Regions from separate parts of the Streptomyces sp. NPDC001507 genome, predicted to be linked through region 1. Evidence: riboswitches for the same ligand, from Rfam matches in the RefSeq annotation. Region 1 holds a riboswitch; each other region holds the start of a gene.
The links. A riboswitch is a leader RNA that binds a small molecule or an ion and turns the genes downstream of it on or off. The one in region 1 is predicted to bind cobalamin.
Positions count from the first base shown of each region.

Region 2: another riboswitch for cobalamin. It lies ahead of ACFY0K_RS10030 (cobalamin biosynthesis protein); the one in region 1 lies ahead of ACFY0K_RS03555 (CbtB-domain containing protein).
Region 3: another riboswitch for cobalamin. It lies ahead of ACFY0K_RS07240 (prenyltransferase/squalene oxidase repeat-containing protein); the one in region 1 lies ahead of ACFY0K_RS03555 (CbtB-domain containing protein).

Region 1 covers NZ_JBIAVV010000001.1:772,119-779,671, forward strand. Annotated here, with positions in the region: gene ACFY0K_RS03550 (enoyl-CoA hydratase/isomerase family protein) at 1-823, shown strand, start outside; cobalamin riboswitch at 891-1,032, shown strand; gene ACFY0K_RS03555 (CbtB-domain containing protein) at 1,069-1,290, shown strand; gene ACFY0K_RS03560 (CbtA family protein) at 1,313-2,068, shown strand; gene pgm (phosphoglucomutase (alpha-D-glucose-1,6-bisphosphate-dependent)) at 2,265-3,905, shown strand; gene ACFY0K_RS03570 (BTAD domain-containing putative transcriptional regulator) at 3,933-7,259, opposite strand; gene ACFY0K_RS03575 (hemerythrin domain-containing protein) at 7,415-7,553, shown strand, end outside.
Region 2 covers NZ_JBIAVV010000002.1:852,059-859,611, forward strand. Annotated here, with positions in the region: gene ACFY0K_RS10015 (putative cobaltochelatase) at 1-276, opposite strand, end outside; gene cobN (cobaltochelatase subunit CobN) at 273-3,941, opposite strand; gene ACFY0K_RS10025 (cobyric acid synthase) at 3,938-5,449, opposite strand; gene ACFY0K_RS10030 (cobalamin biosynthesis protein) at 5,446-6,396, opposite strand; cobalamin riboswitch at 6,497-6,637, opposite strand; gene ACFY0K_RS10035 (hypothetical protein) at 6,794-7,021, opposite strand; gene ACFY0K_RS10040 (anion permease) at 7,040-7,553, opposite strand, start outside.
Region 3 covers NZ_JBIAVV010000002.1:233,131-240,683, forward strand. Annotated here, with positions in the region: gene ACFY0K_RS07235 (SCO2322 family protein) at 47-679, opposite strand; gene ACFY0K_RS07240 (prenyltransferase/squalene oxidase repeat-containing protein) at 682-1,899, opposite strand; cobalamin riboswitch at 2,007-2,136, opposite strand; gene ACFY0K_RS07245 (antibiotic biosynthesis monooxygenase family protein) at 2,396-2,776, opposite strand; gene ACFY0K_RS07250 (hypothetical protein) at 2,933-3,973, opposite strand; gene ACFY0K_RS07255 (XRE family transcriptional regulator) at 4,240-4,821, shown strand; gene ACFY0K_RS07260 (nuclear transport factor 2 family protein) at 4,840-5,316, opposite strand; gene ACFY0K_RS07265 (MBL fold metallo-hydrolase) at 5,357-6,427, opposite strand; gene ACFY0K_RS07270 (GNAT family protein) at 6,577-7,149, shown strand; gene ACFY0K_RS07275 (prolyl oligopeptidase family serine peptidase) at 7,146-7,553, shown strand, end outside.

The DNA of each region.
Region 1 (7,553 bases):
GGACGGCGACGGCTCGGCCGCGGCCGCGTTCTGGCGGGACGAGTACCGTCTCAACGCCCGCATCGCCAGGTTCCCCAAGCCGTACGTCGCGCTCATGGACGGCATCGTGATGGGCGGCGGGGTCGGCGTCTCGGCGCACGGCAGTGTCCGGATCGCCACCGAGCGGTCGCGGATCGCCATGCCGGAGACCGGGATCGGCTTCGTGCCCGACGTCGGCGGCACGTATCTGCTCGGCCGCGCCCCCGGCGAACTCGGTACCCATCTCGCCCTGACCGGCGCCTCGATCGGCGCCGCCGACGCCGTGCTCTGCGGACTCGCCGACCACTCCATGCCGTCCGGCGCGATCCCCGCGTTCGTCGCCGACCTCGCCACCCTGCCCGTGCCCGAGGCGCTCGCCCGGCGGGTACGGCAGGCACCCGACGGCGAGTTGGCCGGGCACCGCGCGTGGATCGACGCCTGCTACGCGGCCGGCACCGTCGAGGAGATCGTCCAACGGCTGCTCGCGCACGGCGACCCGGCGGCCAAGGAGGCGGCGGACACCCTGCTCACCAGGTCGCCCACCGCCCTGAAGGTCACGCTGGCCGCGCTGCGCCGGGCCCGCGGACTCGGCACCCTGGAACGGGTCCTGGACCAGGAGTACCGCGTCTCCTGCGCGACCCTCGCCACCCATGACCTGGTGGAGGGCATCCGCGCCCAGGTCGTCGACAAGGACCGCACCCCGCACTGGTCCCCGGCCACCCTCACCGAGGTCACCGACGCCGACGTCGACCGCTTCTTCGCCCCGCTCGGCGACCGCGAACTGGGCCTCGCCCCACCCCCCTGACCCGCTCGACCACCCGCCCATCAGGTGCGAGACGAAGATCACGCCTGATGGTGCGGTCTTGGCCGTGCTCCTGACACGCGGTACGGTCTGTCCGATATCGACGACGGCGAGACGGAAGCCGGTGGGAATCCGGAACGGTCGCGCCACTGTATGCGAGAGCCCCGCAGCTGCTCGTGAGTCAGACCCGTGGCCGTCGTCCTGTGCACCACCGAGTTGGGACGCGAACTCCCAGAGGAGGTCCTGCCATGGCGCAGACCGTCGCTCCGCCGACCGCCAACACCCCCGCCGTTCCCGCCAAGCTGCCGCTGTCCGCGATAGCTCCCTGGGCGGTCTTCTTCGGCATCCTGATGCTGGTCCTGCTCTACTTCGTCGGCGCCGAACAGGGCGCCACCTCCGTGTTCAGCGGCACGGACGTCCACGAGTGGGTGCACGACGCCCGCCACCTGCTCGGCTTCCCCTGCCACTGACGCGAGGGGCGCCGTACCACCCATGAACTCCGCAACGGTCCGGAACCTCCTGGTGCGGGGCATGCTCGCCGGCCTGGCCGCCGGCCTGCTCGCCCTCGTCGCCGCCTACCTGCTCGGCGAGCCGAACGTCGACAAGGCGATCGGCTTCGAGGACGCCCACGCGCACGAGCACGAGATGGAGGTCGTCTCCCGCTCCCTGCAGTCCACCGCCGGCCTCGCCACCGGCGTCCTCGTCTACGGCGTCGCCTTCGGCGGCATCGCCGCCCTGGCCTACTGCTTCGCCCTCGGCCGCGTCGGCAGATTCTCGCCGCGGGCGACGGCGATGCTGCTGTCCGGCTGCGCCCTGGCCGCCGTGTACGTCGTGCCGTTCCTGAAGTACCCGGCCAACCCGCCGTCGGTGGGCGACCCGGACACCATCGGCAAGCGGACCACGCTGTACTTCCTGATGATGCTCCTCAGCGTGCTGCTCGCGGTCGCCGCCACCATCCTCGGCAAACGGCTCCAGCCGCGGCTGGGCACCTGGTGGGCGACCGTCCTCGCGGTGGCCGCGTTCGCCGTCGTCATCGGGCTGGCCTACCAGTTCCTGCCGGTCGTGAACGAGGTGCCGGCGGACTTCCCGGCCACCCTGCTGTGGCGGTTCCGGCTCTCGGCACTCGCCATCCAGCTGGTGCTCTGGGGCGGATTCGGCCTGCTCTTCGGCGAGCTGGCCGAGCGCGTCCTCAACCCGAAGCCCGCGAAGGCCCCGGCCGCCGCGCGCACGGTGCCCGCTCCGCACTGACCGCCACCACACCACACCGACACGAGAGGGCCCGCCGGAACCGTCCGGGGGGCCCTTGGCGGTACGTCCGCTGTGAACCGGCCCTGAACCCGCCGTGTCTTCGGTGCGCGGCCGGTGCCGCACTCGCGTTCGTGACCGCTGACAGGGAAAGATGGACGGCGAGCGATCGATCAACGACTGCGGAGGAAGTGGACTCATGCCGCATGAGCGAGCGGGCCGGCCGGCGGCTCCGGAGGACCTCGTCGACGTGGCCCGGCTGGTCACGGCCTACTACGCGCTGCACCCCGACCCGTCCGACCCGGGCCAGCGGGTGGCCTTCGGCACCTCGGGACACCGCGGATCGTCGCTGACGACCGCGTTCAACGAGGACCACATCGCCGCCACCAGCCAGGCCATCTGCGAGTACCGGAGCGGCCAGGGCACCGACGGCCCGCTCTTCCTGGGCGCCGACACCCACGCCCTCTCCGAGCCCGCCAAGGTCACCGCCCTTGAGGTGTTCGCCGCCAACGACGTGACCGTCCTCGTCGACAGCGCCGACGGCTACACCCCCACCCCCGCCGTCTCGCACGCCATCCTCACCCACAACCGCGGCCGCACCACCGGCCTCGCGGACGGCGTCGTGGTCACCCCCTCGCACAACCCGCCCGCCGACGGCGGCTTCAAGTACAACCCGCCCAGCGGCGGCCCCGCCGCCTCCGACGCCACCTCCTGGATCCAGGACCGCGCCAACCAGATCATCGCCGGCGGCATGAAGGACGTACAGCGCATCCCCTACGAGCGTGCGCTCGCCGCGCCGGCCACCGGCCGCTACGACTTCATGGGCGTGTACGTCGACGACCTGCCCAGCGTCCTCGACCTCGACGCCGTCCGGGCCTCCGGGCTGCGCATCGGCGCCGACCCGCTCGGCGGCGCCTCCGTCGCCTACTGGGGCCGGATCGCCGAACGGCACGGCCTCGACCTCACCGTGGTCAACCCGTACACCGACCCCACCTGGCGGTTCATGACGCTGGACTGGGACGGCAAGATCCGCATGGACTGCTCGTCGCCGTACGCCATGGCCTCGCTGATCGAGAAGCGGGACGAGTTCCGCGTCGCCACCGGCAACGACGCCGACGCCGACCGGCACGGCATCGTCACCCGCGACGCCGGCCTGATGAACCCCAACCACTACCTCGCCGTGGCCATCTCCTACCTCTACCGCCACCGCGAGCAGTGGGCGGCGGACGCGGGTGTAGGCAAGACCCTCGTCTCCTCCTCGATGATCGACCGGGTCGCCGCCGACCTCGGCCGTCAACTGGTCGAGGTGCCGGTCGGGTTCAAGTGGTTCGTCGACGGACTGGTCAGCGGTGCCATCGGGTTCGGCGGCGAGGAGTCCGCGGGCGCCTCCTTCCTGCGCCGCGACGGCTCGGTCTGGACCACCGACAAGGACGGCATCCTGCTCGCCCTGCTCGCCTCCGAGATCACGGCCGTGACGGACAAGACGCCGTCCGAGCACTACGCCGGCCTCACCGCCCGCTTCGGCGAACCCGCCTACGCCCGCATCGACGCCCCTGCCACCCGCGAGGAGAAGGCCCTCCTCGCCAAGCTCTCCCCGGCCCAGGTCACCGCCGAGACCCTGGCGGGCGAGCCGGTCACCGCCGTCCTCACCGAGGCCCCGGGCAACGGCGCGGCGATCGGCGGCATCAAGGTGACCACCGAGAACGCCTGGTTCGCCGCCCGGCCGTCCGGCACCGAGGACGTCTACAAGATCTACGCCGAGTCCTTCCAGGGCCCCGATCACCTGGCCCGGGTGCAGGAGGAGGCGAAGGCGGTGGTGAACGCCGCGCTCGGCGGCTGACGACGCGGGCGGCCCGCTGCCGGGCCGTCAGGTCGCGAACGTGCGGCGGCGGGCCCGGGCCTCGGCCAGGTCCGCCGCGGCCCGCCGGGCGTCCGCCGTGAGGTGCGCCGAACCCCAGGCGAGCGCGGTGCGTTCGGCCAGCGCGTAGCCCTCGGCCGCCGCCCGGTCCTCGCCGAGCAGCCGGTGCAGGTCGGCCAGCGCGTGCGCCAGCGGGCGGCTCGCGTACGCCGCGCCCGCCGCCCCGGCCAGCTGCTCCCGCAGCGGCCGCAGGTGCCCGACGAGGGCGGCTGCCGTGTCATGGTCCCGGTGGAGCACCGCGAGCTCGGCGCGGAAGTCGAGTTCCAGGCCGTAGAGATGATCCTTCGGTGGGTCTGCCGAGACGGGTACGGCAAGCGCCTCGTCGAGCCTGCCCAACCGTGTCAGGACCAGCGACCACGCCACCGCGACCTGGCCGGGCGCCGCCTCGTACACGGCCCGGACCAGCGGCTCGACGTCGGCCGCACGGTCCTGGACGAGCCGCATGGCGATCAGCCCGAGGGTGCGCAGACCGGTGGCGTGGTGGGCGCCCACCCGCTGCAGCAGGGCGTCCGCCTCGGTGTAGGCGGCCTCCGCGGCCTCGAAACGCCCGGTCACGCAGGCCAGCATGGCGGTGGTCGCGGCACTGAGCCCCTGTGCCCACACCAGCCGGTAGCGGCGGGCGAGGACCAGACCCTCCGCCGTGTGCCGGTGCACGGCCGCCGGGTCGTTGCGGGCGGCCGCGGTCATCGCGTCCAGGTTCTCGCAGACCCAGCGATACGCCGGCAGGTCGTGGGCCCGGGCGAGGTCGCGCAGCTCGGCCGTGAGCGGCGGCCGGGTCCTGGCCCGGGTCTCGTGCGGCAGCAACCGTGCCGAGGTCATCAACGCGGCAGCCATCAGGCGCGGTGCGCCGTCGGCACGGGCGAGCGCCAGCTGGGCGTCGGCCGCCTCCAGGGCCCGGGGCGGGTCCTCGGCGGCCACCGCGTCGACGAGCACCTGGAGGACCCGGGCACGTGTCGGCCCGTCGAGGCCCGGATCGGCGGCGAGCTGTTCGAGGCGAGCCAGCGCGGTCCGGTCGTAGGGCCCTTCGAGCCGGCTGCGCCAGGGCGCGGGCTCGGTCCAGGCCCCGTACACGGCCGCGACCAGGTCGCCGCGGTCGGCCTGCTCGGCGAGTTCCACCGCGCGCTGCCGGGTGCGCCGGGCCGCGTCGGTGGCGCCGGTGCGCACCTGCGCGCCCAGCAGCCGTACCAGCAGCTCGATCTGCCGGTCGGGCGGGGCGTCGTCGCCCGAGGTCGCGGTGCAGGTGTCGATCGCCTGCTGGATCAGGGTGACGGCCACGTCATGGGCGTAGCGCCGCTCGGCGGCCTCGGCGGCGCGCAGCGCGTAGTCGACGGCGAGCGGGGCGTCGGCCGTACTGCCAGACCGCGCGAAGTGATGGGCCAGGGCGGCGAGTTCGCCGGGCCGGTGGTGGCGCAGCAGGCGCGCGACGCGGGCGTGCAGCCGGGACCGCCGGGCGCCGGAGAGGTCCGCGTAGACGGTGTCGCGGACCAGGGCGTGCACGAACCGGACGCGGCCGGGCCCGGGCTCGCCGAGCAGGTCGGCGGCGAGCGCCGCGTCGAGACCCTCCAGCACCTGCTCCTCGTCCGCCTCGGCGGCATCGACGAGCAGGGCGACCTCGGTCTCCAGCCCCAGCACGGCGGTGAGCTGTACGACGGACCGGGCGGCGGCGGGGAGCAGCGCGAGGCGCCTGCGCAGCACGTCCCGCACCCCCTGGGGGACCTCGGAGACCGCGACCAGGGCACCCTCGTCGGCCAGCAGACGGGCGCTCTCCAGGACGTAGAAGGGATTGCCGCCGGTACGTTCGGCGAGCGCCGCCACGGTCGCCGGGTCCACGGGCGTGCCGCAGACTGCGTCCACCAGGGTGGCGGTGTCCCGGAGCGGCAGCCCGTCCAGCGCGATCCGGTACGGGGCGGCCGGGGCGAGGTGGGCCAGGGTCTTGAGGAGGTGCTCGCCGACCTCCGTGGGCCGGTAACCGGCGACGGTGAGCAGGGGCACGCCGGTGACCGCGGCCGCCGTCTCGACCAGGGCGAGGGTCTCGGCGTCCGCCCGGTGCAGGTCTTCGAGGAGGACGGCGAGGGGCGCCCGGGAGGTTGCGGCACGCAGCCAGGCGGCGAAGGCGCGGTGCATGCGGAAGCGGCCGGCGCTGGCCTCGCCGTCCGGAGCGGGGGCCGCCGTGCTCTCCGGCTCCCGCAGCAGCACCGTCAGCTCCTCCGGCCTGGCAGGCGGCACCTCGCGGGCGAGCGCGCCCAGCGCCTCCACCCAGGCCCAGGCGGGCGGAGCGCCCTCGTACTCGGGGCAGCGCCCGACCACCACTCGCCAGCCGGTCTCGCGCAGCCGCGCCGCGGCCCGGTCGAGGAACGCGGACTTCCCGGCCCCGGCCGCGCCCGTGACCAGCGCCAGTCCGCCGCCGTCGCGTGCGGCGCGGGCCGCCCCGGCCAGGGTCCGCAACTCCTGGCTCCGGCCGACGAACAGACCGGGGCCGGAGCGCGCGGGGAGTTCGGCGGCGGGCTCGGGCACGGCCGCGCGCAGCACCTCGAACCGCCCGTCGAGCACGGCGTGTTCCACCTCCCGCAGGGCCGGCCCGGGATCGCAGCCCAGCTCGGCGCGCAGGACCGCGCCGGCACGGCGTACCGCGGCGAGGGCGTCGGCCTGCCGGTCGCAGGCCCAGTGGGCGAGCGCGAGCAGCCGCCAGCCTTCCTCGCGCAGGGGAGCGTCCCGGACCAGCGACTCGGCGTCGGCCGCGGCCTGTGCCGCCCGGCCGGTGCGCAGGTCCGCGGCCACGGCCAGCTCCCGGGCCTCCGCGTACAGCCCGGTGAGCCGGGCCACCTCGGCGGCGGCCCACTCCTCGTCCGCGTGCTCGGCGAAGGCCGGTCCGTGCCACCAGCCCAGCGCCTCGGCGAGCAGCCGCCGGGCCTCCTCGGCCGGGGCGGTGCGGGCTTGTCCGACCCAGGTCTCGAACCGCCAGGCGTCCACCGCGTCCCCGGCCAACCGCAGCGCGTACCCCGGTGCCACGGTGACCAGGACGGTGGCCGGGGCCCGCGGTGGGCGTCCCGGCTCCAGCGACCGGCGCAGGTTGGACAGATAGGCGTGCAGCGACACACCGGCCTTGGCCGGCGGCTCACCCCGCCACAGCGCGTCCGTCATCCGGTCCACCGGGACGACACTGCCCCGGGCCGCGATCAGCAGCGCCAGCACGGCGCGCTGCCGCGGGGCGCCCAACTCGACCGGCGTCCCCGCGACGTCGGCACCCAGCGGACCCAGGACTCGCAAACGCAGCACGCCGCGGGAATCTACCCGAGCGCTGCGTCGATCCTGTCAACAGACGTTGAACGCGCACTGGACGGGGCCGCCGAGCCGGACGCCAAGCGGACGCCAAGAGGAGTGCGCGACCGTGGCAACTCATCGCACACATCGCATCGTTGGAGCAAGCAAGCGTGTCCCTCAACAGCAGCCACGGCGCCTCCGCCACCACAGAGCGTCCGCACACCCACGAGATGGTCGTGGTCCACCGGGTCTTCCGCCGCGAGTCGGCCCTGCTGCCCCGGCTGGTGCGTGCCGTGCCCGACGGCGACC
Region 2 (7,553 bases), on a different contig from region 1:
GCGCGCCGGGCGGGACTCGAAGGCCCCGGGCGGGTTGTGCGGTCCGTCCGGGCAGGCCGGGTCCGGGGCGGCCGGGTCGCACGAGAAACGGCAGCCGGCGACGACGTCCACGGCGGGCAGCAGCGCCGAGAGGGCACGTACGGCGGTGCTCTTCGCCGTGCCCTTCTCGCCGCGCACCAGCACGCCGCCGACCGCCGGCGAGACGGCGTTCAGCAGCAGCGCGAGCCGCAGGTCGTCCTGGCCGACGACGGCGGTGAACGGGAACGGGGTACTCACTGGTCGTCGCCCTCCGAGTTGCCTTCCAGGTCGCCTTCGAGCTCCAGGTACGTGGCCCGCAGCCGCTCCAGGGTGTCCGCGTCCGGCTCGGCCCACAGGCCCCGGTCGGCGGCCTCCAGGAGCCGTTCGGTGATGCCGCGCAGCGCCCACGGGTTGGACTTGCGCATGAAGTCCTGGTTCTCCGGCGAGAACACGTACTCGGACGCGAGCTTCTCGTACATCCAGTCGTCCACGACCCCGGCGGTGGCGTCGTAGCCGAAGAGGTAGTCGACGGTCGCCGCCATCTCGAAGGCACCCTTGTAGCCGTGCCTGCGCATGGCCGCCATCCAGCGGGGGTTGACCACCCGGGCCCGGAAGACGCGGTGCGTCTCCTCGCCGAGCGTCCGGGTCCGCACCTGGTCCGGGGTGGCCGAATCGCCCACGTAGGCCTCGGGGTTGGCGCCGGTCAGGTGGCGCACCATGGCGACCATGCCGCCGTGGTACTGGAAGTAGTCGTCGGCGTCCACGAGGTCGTGCTCGCGGGTGTCCACGTTCTTCGCGGCGACCGCGATCCGCCTGAACGCGGTCTCCATGTCCCCGCGCGCCGCCCGCCCGTCCAGCCCGCGCCCGTAGGCGTAACCGCCCCACACCGCGTACACCTCGGCGAGGTCGGCGTCGGAGCGCCAGTTGCGGGCGTCGATCAGCGGCAGCAGCCCGGCCCCGTAGGCCCCCGGCTTGGAGCCGAAGATGCGGGCGGTGGCGCGCCGCCGGTCGCCGTGCTCGGCGGTGTCCTCGTCGGCGTGCGCCCGCACGTAGTTGGACTCGGCCGGCTCGTCCAGCTCGGCGACCGTGCGCACCGCGTCGTCGATCAGCCCGACCACGTGCGGGAACGCGTCCCGGAAGAAGCCGGAGATGCGGACCGTGACGTCGACGCGGGGCCGGCCCAGCTCGGCCAGGGGGATCACCTCGAAGCCGGTGACGCGCCGCGACGCGTCGTCCCAGACCGGACGGCAGCCCAGCAGCGCCAGGATCTCGGCGATGTCGTCGCCCTGGGTGCGCATCGCGGAGGTGCCCCAGACCGTCAGGCCGACGGACTTCGGGTAGGCGCCGGTGTCCTGCAGGTACCGCTGCACCAGCGAGTCCGCGAGCGACTGGCCGACCTCCCAACTCAGCCGGGAGGGAATGGCCTTGGGGTCGACCGAGTAGAAGTTCCGGCCGGTGGGCAGGACGTTGACCAGCCCTCGGGTGGGGGAGCCGGACGGACCGGCCGGGACGTAACCGCCGTCCAGGGCCTTCAGGATGTGCCCGATCTCGTCCGTGGTGCGCGCGAGCCGCGGCACGACCTCGGTGCACGCGAACTCCAGCACGGCGACGGCGTCGGCGAGTTCGGTGCCGAGGACCTCCCGCACCAGCGCGCGGCTCTCGGCCGCCGCCCAGCCCCGCTGCTCCATGCCCTCCGCGACCCGGCGGCACAGCTGCTCCAGCAGGTCGACCGCGTCGGCCGCGGTACGCGCCGGACCCTCGACCAGGTCCGACAGCTCCACCGGCACCTTCACCGGCGCACCCGGCTCGGCCAGCAACTCCTTCTCACTGAGCCCGAAGTGGGCCGCGAACGAAGCCCTGAGCCCCGGCAGCGCGTTCGCCTGCCCGCCCCACACCTGCGAGGCGCGCAGCACGGCCAGCACCAGGTTCACCCGCGGCTCGCCGACCGGGCCGCCGCCGAGGATGTGCAGGCCGTCGCGGATCTGCACGTCCTTGATCTCGCACAGGTAGCCGTCGATGTGCATGACGAACGAGTCGAAGTCGTCGTCCTCCGGCTGCTCGTCCACGTGCAGGTCGTGGTGGAGCTCGGCCGCCTTCACCAGCGTCCAGATCTGGGCGCGGACGGCCGGCGCCTTCGTCGGGTCCAGGTCCGACACCAGCGCGTACTCGTCGAGCAGCTGCTCCAGTTTGGCCAGGTCGCCGTAGGTGTCGGCACGGGCCATCGGCGGCACCAGGTGGTCGACGACCGTGGCGTGCCCGCGCCGCTTGGCCTGGGTGCCCTCGCCGGGGTCGTTGACGATGAATGGGTAGACCAGCGGCAGGTCGCCGAGCACGGCGTCCGGCGCGCAACCGGCGCTCAGGCCGAGGCCCTTGCCTGGCAGCCACTCCATCGTGCCGTGCTTGCCCATGTGCACGATCGCGTCGGCGCCGAAGGAGTCGTCGAGCCACCGGTACGCCGCCATGTAGTGGTGCGACGGCGGCATGTCCGGGTCGTGGTAGATCGCGATCGGGTTCTCGCCGAACCCGCGCGGCGGCTGGATCATCACGACGACGTTCCCGAACTGCAGGGAGGCCAGCACGATGTCCTCGCCGTCGACGTACAGCGAGCCCGGCGGCTCACCCCACGCCCGCGTCATCGCGTCCCTGAGCTCCGGGTCGAGCTTCTCGAACCACGCCCGGTAGTCGGCGAGCGGCACCCGCGCGGGCGCGACGGCCAGCTGCTCCTCGGTGAGCCATTCGACGTCGTGGCCACCGGCGTTGATGAGCCGGTGGATCAGCTCGTCGCCGTCGTCGGGGTGACCTTCGACCACGTATCCGGCGTCCCGCAGCGCGTCCAGCACCCGTACCGCCGAGGCGGGCGTGTCGAGGCCGACCGCGTTGCCGACCCGGGAGTGCTTGGTCGGGTAGGCGGTGAAGACCAGGGCGAGCTTTTTGTCGGCGTTCGGCTTGTGCTTCAGCTTCGCGTGCCGTACGGCGATCCCGGCGACGCGTCCGGCCCGCTCGGGGTCGGCGACGTACACCGGGACGTCGTCCGGCCCCTGCTCCTTGAAGGAGAACGGCACCGTGATCAGCCGTCCGTCGAACTCCGGGATCGCGACCTGCATGGCCGCGTCCATGGGGGAGAGGGCGGCGTCGGACTCGTCCCAGGCGCTCTTCGACGAGGTCAGGCAGAGGCCCTGCAGCACCGGCACGTCGAGGTCGGCGAGCGCCCCGATGTCCCAGGCCTCCTCGTCGCCGCCGGCCGAGGCCTGCGAGGCGTGCGCGCCGCCGGCCGCCAGCACGGTCGCGACCAGCGCGTCGGCCTCGGCGAGGAGCTCGTACAGCCCGGCGTCCGCCCCGCGCAGCGAACCGCAGTACACCGGGAGGGCGTTGGCGCCGTGCGCCTCGATCGCGTCGCACAGGGTGTCCACGAAGCCGGTGTTGCCGCTCAGCTCGTGGGCCCGGTAGAAGAGCACCCCGACCGTCGGCCGGCCGCTCTGCCGGGTACGGGCGCCGTGGACGCCGTACTCGGGCATCTTCTGCGGCTCGGCGAATCCCTCGCCGGTCAGCAGCACCGTGTCGGAGAGGAACCGGGCCAGCTCGGTGAGGTTGGCGGGGCCGCCCTCGACGAGGTACCTGAGCGCCTCGGCGACCACGCCCGCCGGCACCGACGACTCGGCCATCAGCTCGGCGTCCGGCACCGACTCGCCGCCCAGCAGCACGGTCGGGATCGCGGCGGCCTTCAGCGCGGCGAGCCCGTCCTCCCAGGCGCGCTTGCCGCCGAGCAGCCGTACGACGGCGATGTCCGCGCCCGCGACCAGCGCGGGCAGCTCCTCCGCGACGTCGACGCGCGTCGGATTGCCGATCCGGTAGTCGGCACCGGAGGCGGCCCGGGCCGCCAGCAGATCGGTGTCGGCGGTCGACAACAACAACACAGTGCTCATGCGGGCGCTCCCGGTGGAATGAAAGGCAGTCCTTGCGGCGCGCCCGACTCGATGAGCCGCCAGAGCGCGTCCGTGTCCGCGTGCTGTTCGATCAGGTCGCCGAGCCGGTCGAGCTGCTCCTCGCGCAGCGCGGCGAACGAGGTGCCGGGGGCAGGCACGAATCGGCGGCCCGCGGCGGCCGCCACCTCGCGCAGGAAGGCCCGCCGGAAGCCGTCCGACTCCAGGGAGCCGTGCCAGTGCGTGCCCCAGGTCTGCCCGACCCGGCAGCCGTCCAGGAACGGCTCGCCTCCGGTCACCTCGCCGACCCCGTGATGGATCTCGTACCCCTCGACCCGCTCGCCGAGGGCCTCCCCGACGGGCCGGGTGAGTGTCTTCTCCCGGGCGAACCGGACGCGCACGGGCAGCACCCCGAGCCCGTCGACGGCCCCCTTGCGGCTCTCGACCTCGTCCTCGATGTGCTCGCCGAGGATCTGGAAGCCACCGCAGATGCCGAGCACCGGCCGCCCGTCGGCAGCGCGCCTCCGGAGCGGGTCCGCGAGCCCCCGCTCGTGCAGCCACTCCAGGGCGCGGACCGTCCCCCGGGTGCCGGGAACGATGACGAGGTCGGCGTCGGCGAGTTCCTCCGCCCGGTCCACGAACCGCACCACGACGCCGGGTTCGGCGGCCAGCGCGTCCACGTCCGTGAAGTTGGACATCAGGGGGATGGCGCAGACGGCGACCCGCAGCACGTCCTCCCCGACGGGCGGGGCTGTGTTCGACTCCCGGACGGTTCCCCGCAGAGAAACCCGAAGCCCGTCCTCCTCGTCGATCCCGAGCCCGTGCCGGAAGGGGAGGACGCCGTAGGTGGGCCGCCCGGTGAGCCCGTGCAGCATGTCGAGGCCCGGTTCGAGCAGCGAGACGTCGCCCCGGAACTTGTTGACCAGGAACCCGGCGACAAGGGCCTGGTCCTCCGGCGACAGCAGTGCCACGGTCCCGAAGAAGGAGGCGAAGACGCCCCCGCGGTCGATGTCCCCGACCACGAGCACGGGCAGCCCGGCGTTCCTGGCGATCCCCATATTCACGATGTCGGTCCGGCGCAGGTTGATCTCCGCCGGACTGCCCGCCCCCTCACAGATCACCGCGTCATACGTGCCCCGCAACTCGGCGAGACAGTCGAGCACGGTCCCGAGCAGCTTCTGCTGCCGCCCGCCGTGATACCCGCGCGCGCTCAGCTCGCCGACGGGCTTGCCCAGCAGCACGACCTGACTGCTCTGCTCGCCACCTGGCTTGAGCAGCACCGGGTTCATCAGCGCGGTCGGCTCCACCCGGCAGGCCTGCGCCTGCATGGCCTGTGCCCGCCCGATCTCGGCACCCTCGCGCGTGACGAAGGAGTTGAGGGACATGTTCTGCGCCTTGAACGGTGCCACCTTCACGCCCTGCCGCACCAGCCACCGGCAGATACCGGCCGTGACGACGCTCTTGCCGGCATCGGAGGTGGTACCGGCCACGAGGAGACCGCCGTTGTTCATGACGCCCGTCCCGAGAGCGATCCGCGCAGCAGGGCACCCGCCGCGCTCACCCCCAGCGCCAGCCATCCCACCCGCCGTGACAACCGCACCGCCCGCCCGATGTCCGCGACCTGCACAGCCCGCCCCTCCCCGTTCAGCACCGGCCGGTGCTCGACCCGCCCGCCATACGACAGCGTCCCCCCGAGCCGCACCCCCAACGCCCCCGCGAACGAAGCCTCCACGGGCCCCGCGTTGGGACTCGGATGCTTCGCCGCATCGGCCCGCCAGGCCCGCACCGCTCCCTTGGCGTCGCTTCCGGCCACCGCGGCCAGCACGGCGGTGAGCCGTGCCCCCGGCCAGCCCGCCACGTCGTCCAGCCGCGCCGAAGCCCATCCGTACCGCCGGTACCTGGCCGACCTGTGCCCCACCATCGCGTCCAGGGTGTTGACGGCCCGGAACCCCAGCAGCCCGGGGACGCCCCCCACGGCTCCCCACACCAGCGCCCCCACGACCGCGTCGCTGGTGTTCTCGGCGACGGACTCCACGACCGCACGGGCGATCCCGTCGGCGTCCAGGACCTGCGGATCCCGCCCGCACAGATGCGGCAGCCGGGCACGGGCCGCCTCGACGTCACCCGTCTGCAGGGCCCGCCCGATGGTCCGGGCCTCACGGGAGAGCGAAGTGCCCCCGACGACGGCCCAGGTGGCAGCGGCCGTGAGCGCGACGGACGCGACGGCGGACGGGCGTACGACCCGCTGCGCCGCGGCACCCAGCGCCACGGCGCCCCCGGCGCACACGGCGGTGTGCAGCGCGCCCCACCCGCGGTGGTCCCGCCACAGCACCCGTTCCACGGCCCCGGCCGCCCGTCCGAACACGGCGACCGGATGCCCACGGCGCGGATCGCCGAGCAGCAGATCACCGAGAAGACCGGCGGCGGCGCCGTACGCGAAGACGCGGTCGGCACCCATCGGCTCAGCCGGCCGTGGGGTCGGGGACGGGCCGGGTACTCAACCTCGATCGGCAGCCGCGCATGGCGTTATGTCCTCACTCAGGGTGTCCGCGCCCTGGTTCGACGAGAACGGCGGTGGGAGTTCCTGGCTTCCGGGGATCGCTACCCCGGTGACAGTGGCGGGACCGCGCCGGATTCACACCGGCTTCCTCCCTTGCCGCCGTACATGGCTCCGGAAGTCCACCACGCCCCCGGAAGACCCGTCAACTTGCCTTTGACCTGCGAGGGGAGTGTGTGGGAAGGCCCACACCGGGTGGCCGGCGGGGCCTGTGGGGTATGCGGAAGGCTCCTCTCCGGGCGGACGGAGAGGAGCCTTCGGAGCGCCGACGAGGCTCTTTGCGGCGGGCCTTGGGGTGTCAGGCCTTCGCCACGATCAGGTGGATGCCGTACGCCACCGCGGCCGCGCAGGCGGCGAAGCAGAGCCAGGCGGCCGTCACGGCCAGGGCCGCGGAGTCGCCCTGGGCGGTGGCGCGTTCGCGGGCGGAGAGGCCCTTGATGCCGAGGGTGAAGAGGGCCACCAGGCCCACGGTGGCCACGAGGCTGACGCCGAAGACGGAGCCGATGGCTGCCCAGTCGATGTTCATGTCGGTTCTTCCTCGGGGTCAGACGGTGGCGGCCGGGTCGGTCGCGGGAGCGGCCGGGGCGGATGCGGAGGCGGGGGCGGGGATGGTGGCGGTCAGATCGTCCGTGACCGTGACCGGGCCCGCGGGCGGCGGGGTAACGGCGGCGATCGCCGCGGTCACCACGCCGGCCGGCTCCTCGGTGCCGACGACGTTGCTGCTGTCCACGACCTCGCGGCGGGAGAGCTTCCAGATCGCGGCACTGGCGGCCACGAGGAAGACGGCGACGGCGGCCGTGCCCCAGTCGCCGAGGTCCGTCACGGACTCGGCGAGCGCGCCGACCACCGCGGCGGCGGGGAGGGTGAGCACCCAGGCGATCATCATGCGGGTCGCGGTGGACCAGCGGACCGCGCCGCCCTTGCGGCCGAGGCCCGCGCCCATCACGGAACCGGAGACGACGTGCGTGGTGGAGAGCGAGAAGCCGAGGTGGGAGGAGGCCAGGATGGCGGTGGCCGCGCTGGTCTGGGCGGCGAAGCCCTGCTGCGGCTGCAGGTCG
Region 3 (7,553 bases), on a different contig from region 1:
CGCGGGGAACTGCGCGGGCAACCCCCACCGGCCCGCGCTGTGGCGCTCACGCATTCTTCCGCCGCCGTGCCTGCCAGACGGCACCCGCGGCCACCACGACGACCACTCCCACGCCGGCCGCCAGGCCAACCGACGGCCCGCCGTCCGACGTGCCCCCGGCCGCCCCCGCCCCTGCCGTCACCTTCTCGCCGCACCCCCGCGCCGGATACCCCCCGATCGCACACAACAACGCGTTCGTGTCGTACCGCAGCGGCTTCGCCACCGTCGCCAGGGCGTTCGCCGTCGTCGCGTCCTCGGGGACCACCGCGCAGGCGGTGCGCCGCGCGGGCGGCTTCTCTCCGGCGGGCGCGTCCGCCGCCGTGCCGAAGTCGACGACCAGCGCCACCCGCTTCCGGCCCCCGACGGCACGCGTGTCCGCGCAGATCGTGCCGAAGCCGGCCGTGCCGCGCGGCTGCGACGCGTCCGACGAGTCCTCGCTCACCGCGAAACGGAAGCCCTCGACCGAGCCGTCGCCGGGCCGCGCGGTCGAGGGGCCCTGCGTGGCGTACGTCCAGCGCGCGCCGTCCCGCTCCCAGAAGGACCAGTAGCGGTAGCCGGTGGCCGCCGCCGGCCCCGCGGCCGTCGCGCACAGCGTCAGCGCGGCCAGGAGCAGCAGCCCCGCACGGCGGACCGCGGTCACGGTCACAGCTGCTGCTGCTTCCGGCGGCCGCTGAACAGGAAGCCGATGCCGACACCGGCGACGAGCCCGGTACCGACGATCCACCACACGCTGTTGCCCGACTTCTTCTCCTCGGCGTGCTTCGCGACAGCGCCGGCGGCCCGCGGCGCCGGTCCCGTCGCGTTCAGCGCCGTCACCAGGTTCGTGCCGCCGAAGTCCCGCGGGTCCGCACCCATCGCGTGTGCGGCGAGGATCAGTTCGGCGTAGGCCGCGGGCCCGCTCTGCTCCGCCCACGGCGCGGCGTGCGCCTCCAGCCAGGCGTACGGCTTCTTCGCCTGCCCGGTCCAGCCCTGCGCGGCCAGGGCGACGACCGCGTCGGCGGTGTTGCCGTAGTCCGGCTGGGGCTCGGCACCGGCGAGCGCGGAGACGAGGTGGCCGCTCTTCGACATGGCGTCCGCCAGGTACGCGGCGCCGTTGCGGGCCACCTCCTCCCGCGTGCGCGCCGTGCCGGAGCCGGCGCAGGCGGGATCCTTCGCCCGGGCCTTGCCGGCCGTCGTCACGAACCCCTTGCCGAGGGCCCCGAGCACCCCGGCCGCGGTCGCGTCCGCGTTGGCGGCCAGCTTCCCCTGCTTGTCCGGCTGGTAGGCGAGGGCACCGCCGCCGTCCTGGCCGCACGGGAGGGACCACTTGGCGAGGAGGTCGTACGGCGACCTGTCCGCGCTCGCGCCGGCCGCCGCGAGCGCGCCCACGACCACGCCGGTGGAGTTGGTGTCACTGGGCGAGCCGGGGGTGTAGCCCCAGCCGCCGTCCTTGTTCTGCACCGACTTCAGCCAGCTCACCGCCCTGGTCGCGGCGGCGTCGCGCCCGCCGACCGCCTTCAGCGCCTGTACGGCGGCGGCCGTGCTGTTCGTGTCGACCGTCACCTTGGCGTCGCAGGCCGCCGCCGGCGCCGCGCGGAAGGCGGCGAACGCGCCGTTCGCGCACTGCTGCCCGGCCAGCCAGTCCACCGCCTTCGCGGCCGGGGTCACCCCCACCGCACGCTGGGCCAGCAGGGCGAGGGACTGGCGCCAGACGCCGTCGAACTTGGGGTCCGAACCGCCGTACAGCCCCGACGGAAGCACCGACGACGCGGACGGCGACGGGGACGTGGTGCCGGCGGCCAGCGCGGTCGTCGCGGGCATGGCGGCACCGATGACGGCGGTGGCGGCCAGCGCCCCGGCGGTGCGGCGGAGGACGGTCATGATCGGCGGGTGCCTCTCCCTGCGGGGAGCCGGGCAGCGCGGGAGACCCCGGCGGCTCGGCTCCGTAACCTCGACGGTGCCGTGCGACGACGGGCGCCGGCGCACATGAGCCGATCAACGTCCCGGGCGCGGCGGTCCGGCTTGCCACGGCAGGTGGCTCACGGTTGCGGGTCAGCGCCGGAATTGCACCGGCTTCCCCCCGTACGGGTGATGACGACCCGGCTACTTTACCGGCCGCCCCGAGGAAGCTGAGAGGGGGCTGTGCGGGGACCGTTCCGTCAGGGTCGCGCCATGACGGGGAGACTGCTCGGGGCGGGGCGTGCACGGAGCGGCTGTCCGGACCGACCCTGCTCACGGCCCCGCTCGCCGAGCCCGGCGGACCGACCGAGGACGGACCGACGGCGGCCCTGCGCCGGCGCGCGGCCCATCCGGCGATGAGCCGAGCGGAAGTCGAAGTGCCGGACAGGGACGGCCAGTTGATACGGTCGGTCGCCTTCTAGCGTTCTGGCGCCGTCTCCGCGGACTGCCCCCGCGTGAAGCCGTGGCTCCGCTCCACCTTCGCCACGTGCAGGGTGTAGCTCTCGTACCACTCGGCCCGCCCGCGCCGCTGCGCCGCGCGGTGCTCGGCGTCGGTCCGCCACCGGGTGAGGGCGTCGGCGTCGCGGAAGTACCCGACGGTGATACCCAGCCCGCCGGGGGTCTGCGCGTGGTCCATCCCCAGGTACCCCGGGATGTCCTTCACCAGTTCCTCCATGCGCGCGTTGGTCTCGCCGTAGCCGCTCTGGTCCTGGGTCCGGATCGTGGTGAAGACGGCCACGTAGTACGGGGGTTCATAGGCCTGGACGGGCACGACGGACGCTTCGGGGTGATCGCTCATGGCCGCACCGTAGAGCGGAACATGCCCGGTGATCCAGCGCCTTTCGGGGCAGCGTCCCGTAAGGGGCGCTGGGGGTACCCCGGCCGAAGGCCGGGGGAGGAACAGGACGGCGCCGCAGCCGGCTGACGGCACCTCGCGGCACTTCCGGCGGAGCGTTCAAGCCGCGTCCGCGAGCGGCGCGATGCCCACCGACAGATGGCGGCCCATGCGGCGCAGCGCGTCGTCGCAGGCGTCCGGGGTCTCGCCCACCGCCACCCACAGGGCCAGCCGGTCGGCGGCGGTGGCGTGCGGGCCCGCGGTGACGTGGTTGCCGGTGTGCTGGGTGAGGAGCATGCGGTCGGCGCCGGGCTCGTGGGCGGCGTCGGGGGAGAGGTCCAGGTGGTCGAGGCGGCCGGTGGCGGCCGGGTACGCGAACTGGATCGCGGCCGCCCGCTGCCGGGTGGGCGTCGTGTCGGGCACCTCGCCGGTGGCGAGGGCGGCCGCGGCCCGGGCGAGGTCGACGCCGGTGGCCCGTCTGACGAGGAGCGGGATCAGGTCGCCCGGGAGGTGCGGGGCGACGTCGGTGACCCGGGGGCCGCGGTCGGTGAGGGTGAGGCCGATGTGCAGGACACCCCGGTCGAGACCGAGGGCGTGCACGGTGCGGTCGACGGCGAGGCGCAGGAAACGGTTGTGCAGCAGGCCGTCGTGGGCGTGCACGGTGTGCCGGAGCGGCTGCCGGGCGGGCGCCGGGCCCAGGGCCGTACGGGTGATGGCGGCGATGCGGATCTCGCCGTCGAGGACGACCGTCTCGGCCGAGACGCGGGGCGTGCCGGGGTCGTCGGGGCCGCCGGTGGGAACGGTGTGGGCGGACAGCAGCGCGTGCAGTGCGGGCGGGTCGGTACAGGCCTCGGCCGCGGCGAGGGAGGGGCCGGGCAGCCCCAACTGCCCGGCGATCCTCGCGGCGGCGACCGCGTACTCGCCCGAGAAGGTCAGCACGCCGCGGACTCTGTGCCGGGCCGCGAACCGAACCACCGCCGACGCCGTCGCGCCGCCTTTGCCGGGGTCCGCCGCGAGTCGTCCGGCCAGGCACGGCTGTGCCCAGGCGGGCGGCGCGGCGTCCACCAGCAGCACCGGGCGGGCCGCGGCGACACGCGCCAGCACGAACTCGTCGTACGCGCAACGGCGTCCGGCGCCGAGGAGCAGGACGGGCTGCGGCATCGGTTCGCCTCACCTTCCGGGGAGGAGGCGGGGCGGCTGGTCGCCCCGGATGCCGCTCCCCCATAGGCGGCACCCGGGGCGGGTCGGTTCGACCGTGGCCTGGTGACGTGATCCTTTCCTGTTGAACCGTCATATGTCAACAATTGCTGCCTACTTGTGCAGTGGTACTTGTCATGTCTGGTGGGCGGGACCGGTGATTCGATAGCCTCGCGTCTGCCCGGCCCGCTAGGTCGGCCGGCCGATCACGCGTGTGCAGGGGGACCTTGGTGAGTGACGCCCATGCCCCGCTGACCGGCGTACTGGAGCGGCTCGGGGAGCTGACCGGACGCCCCGGACGGCTCTGCGAGGTCCTGGACGTGGCCGACCTGTCGTACCGCACCGGCATTCCGGTCGGGGTGGTCGCCGAACTCCTCGCGGGCGGGCCCGCGCCCGAGGCGGGGCTCGCCGAACGGGTCCGGCAGCGGCTGGACTTCATCCGCGAGAACCGACGCCGGCCGGACGGCAAGCGGTACTCGCTGGGCGAGCTCGCGGCGATCGCCGGCACCAGCAGGCAGTGGCTGAGCGAGTGGCGCAAGAGCGGGCTGCCGAGCCTCGAACACACCGACCGGCTGCGGCGGTTCTTCGGCCTCCCGCCCGGCTTCTTCACCGCCGACGAGCCCGAGGCGCTGTACGAGGCCCTCCAGCCGGTGCTGCAGGGCCTGCAGGCCCAGGCCGACCCGCTCTCCCGCCTCCGCGAGAGCGGCCTCGTCCGCCTCGCTGCCCGGGCCCCCCACATGAACCCCCGTCAACTCGCCACCCTCGCCGACCTCGCGGAGATGCTCATCACGGCCGAGAGCGCGGTCAACTGAGTTTCCCGCAGGCGTGCTTCAGCCACTCGCCAGGGGAGTCGGCCCACCGAACGGCAGCACCAGGGACCGGGACGCGAGCAGCCATCGCCCGTCGACGCGCCGGAACCGGTCGTCGTAGTGACCGACCTGGACGGGCGGCCCGGCCGGAACCGTTCCGCCGCCGGATCCCCCCTCGCGTCCCGTGGGGTGACCGTCGACCCGGTACGTCTGGAAGTACGACGTCGCGGTCGCCGTGTCCGGTCCCGTCACCGTGACGAGGATGTTGGACATCACACGCCGGGAGAGGCGGCCCGGCGGCCGGGAGCCGAAGTAGGCGGCGAGTGCCGACCGCCCCTCGGCCCGCCGCCCGTCCCCGGGCGGCGGCCACTCCCACCACCCGTCCTCGGTGAACAACTCGGCGACGGACGACGGTTCACCCAGGTCGAGGCGGCGGACGAAGTCGATGACGAGACGCTCGCAGGCATGTTCGGCGAGGAGTCGCTGCAAGGAGTCCATGAGGCTGTCTAGCAGCCGGAGGTGGTGTCTGCCGAACTGTTCACACCGCCACGTACGTGACCGGCTCGCTCCCCGGTACCGCCTCCGCGCGGCCCTGTTTCACCAGGCGGCGCAGGTGGGCCTCGGCCTCCGAGACGGCGATGTTCCTCGATCCGTAGGGGATCTGGTCCCACGGGCGGTTCCACTCCATCCGTACCGCCAGTTCCCACGGGGTGAGCGGCTGCCGGAGGAGGGAGAGCAGGCCGGCGAGGCGGTCCTCGTGGTGGGCGAGCAGTTCGCGGACCCGCCCCGGTGCGTCGGTGAAGGTGTGCTGGTGGGCCGGGAGGACCTCGGCGGGGGCGAGGCGGCCGACGCGCTCCAGGGAGTCGAGGTAGTCGCCGAGGGGGTCGGTGACGGTCGCGTCGTCGGGGTCCTCGTAGAGGCCGATGTGCGGGGTGATCTCCGGGAGGAGGTGGTCGCCGGAGAACAGACGTCCGTGGCCCGGCAGTCGCGAAGGATGCTCCTCCTCAAGGTGCAGGCAGACGTGGCCGGGCGTGTGCCCCGGCGTCCAGACGGCACGCAGCCGGCGGCCCGGGAGGTCGAGGAGTTCGCCGGGGAGGATCTCGCGGTCGGGAAGGGCGGGGGCAAGACCGGGCGGGGCGCTCCGGCGGCGGGGTCCCTCGCGCAACGGCGCCACGTGCTCGTCCGGCGCCCCGGCTGCCGTCAGCTTCGCCGCCATGTACGTGAACCACCGCTCCGGCCGGGTCTCCCGCGCCCGCCGCACGATCGCCGCGTCGGCCGCGTGCATCGCGATCCAGGCCCCGGACGCCTCGCGCACCCGCCCCGACAGCCCGTGGTGGTCGGGATGGTGATGCGTGATGACGACCCCGTGCACCTCGCCGACGCCCGTACCGCACGCCTCGAGCCCCGCCGCCAGCACGTCCCAGGACCCGGGATCGTCCCACCCGGTGTCGACCAGCACCGGCCCCCGGTCGGTGTCCATCACGTACACCAGGGTGTGGCCGAGTGGATTGTCCGGTATGGGCACCGCGACCGACCGCACGCCCCCGCCGAGATCCCGCACGGCCACCTCCGGCCCTGCCTGTGCCGACTCGCCCAGACTGTCCGCCATCAGCCTTCCTCCGCCCCCGTCCGGTCCCGCCGGCCCCACGGCCGCTTCCCACTATAACCAGAGCTGATGATCCGTCAGATGGTCGGCGTGGGCCGGTGCGACCGCATATTGGATTGCCGCCGGCCGGACCGGCCGGATAGGAAGCGGGCATGCTCAGAGGTGACACGGTCGGGCTCAGGGCCCGGTACGAAGAGGACATCCCGGTGCTGCGGGCCGAGCTCTACGACGACGTGGTCTACTCCACGCAGGCCGGCAGCGGGCCGTGGCGGCCGGTGTCACCCGGCTCGACGGACTCGCGGCTCACGGTGGACCACGAGGACGACGAGAGCGTCAGGTTCTCCGTGGTGGAACTGGCGCGCGGCACGCTGGTCGGCAGTGCCACGCTGTGGGGCATCGACACCCACAACCGCCTCGCGCACATCGGGCTGGGCCTGCTGCCCGCCGCCCGCGGCAAGGGCTACGGCACCGACGTGGTCGCGGTCCTGTGCCACTACGGCTTCGTCGTGCGCGGCCTGCACCGCCTGCAGATCGAGACCCTGTCCGACAACGCCGCGATGCTGCGCGCCGCCGAGCGCAACGGCTTCGTCCGCGAGGGCGTGCTGCGCTCCTCGGCCTGGGTGATGGGCGGGTTCCTGGACGAGGTGCTGCTCGGGCTCCTCGCCGCGGAGTGGCGGCCGGCCGCGGGGACCCACGCCCGGAGCGACGGGCGGACGGACGCATGAGGCCCGCTGCCGACGGCGCAGTGGCGGACACGGCGGTTTCCCCACTCCTGCGCCAGGTCGCCCGCACCCGCCGCTTCACCCTCGGCGCACCCGCCCGTCCCACCGTGGCGCCGGACGGCGCCCGTGTCCTGTTCCTGCGGAGCCGGGCCGGCGACGATCCGGCCGGGTGCCTGTGGACGCTCGACCCGGCGACCGGCACGGAGCGGCTGCTGGCCGACCCCGCCGGACTGCTCGGCGACGCGGCCGACGAGGTGCCGCCGGAGGAGCGCATCCGGCGCGAGCGCGCCAGGCAGCAGTCCGCCGGGATCACCGACTACGCCACCGACGCGGCCGCCCGGACGGCCGCGTTCGCGCTCTCCGGACAGCTGTGGGTGGTGGACACGGGCTCCGGCGCCGTACGGCGA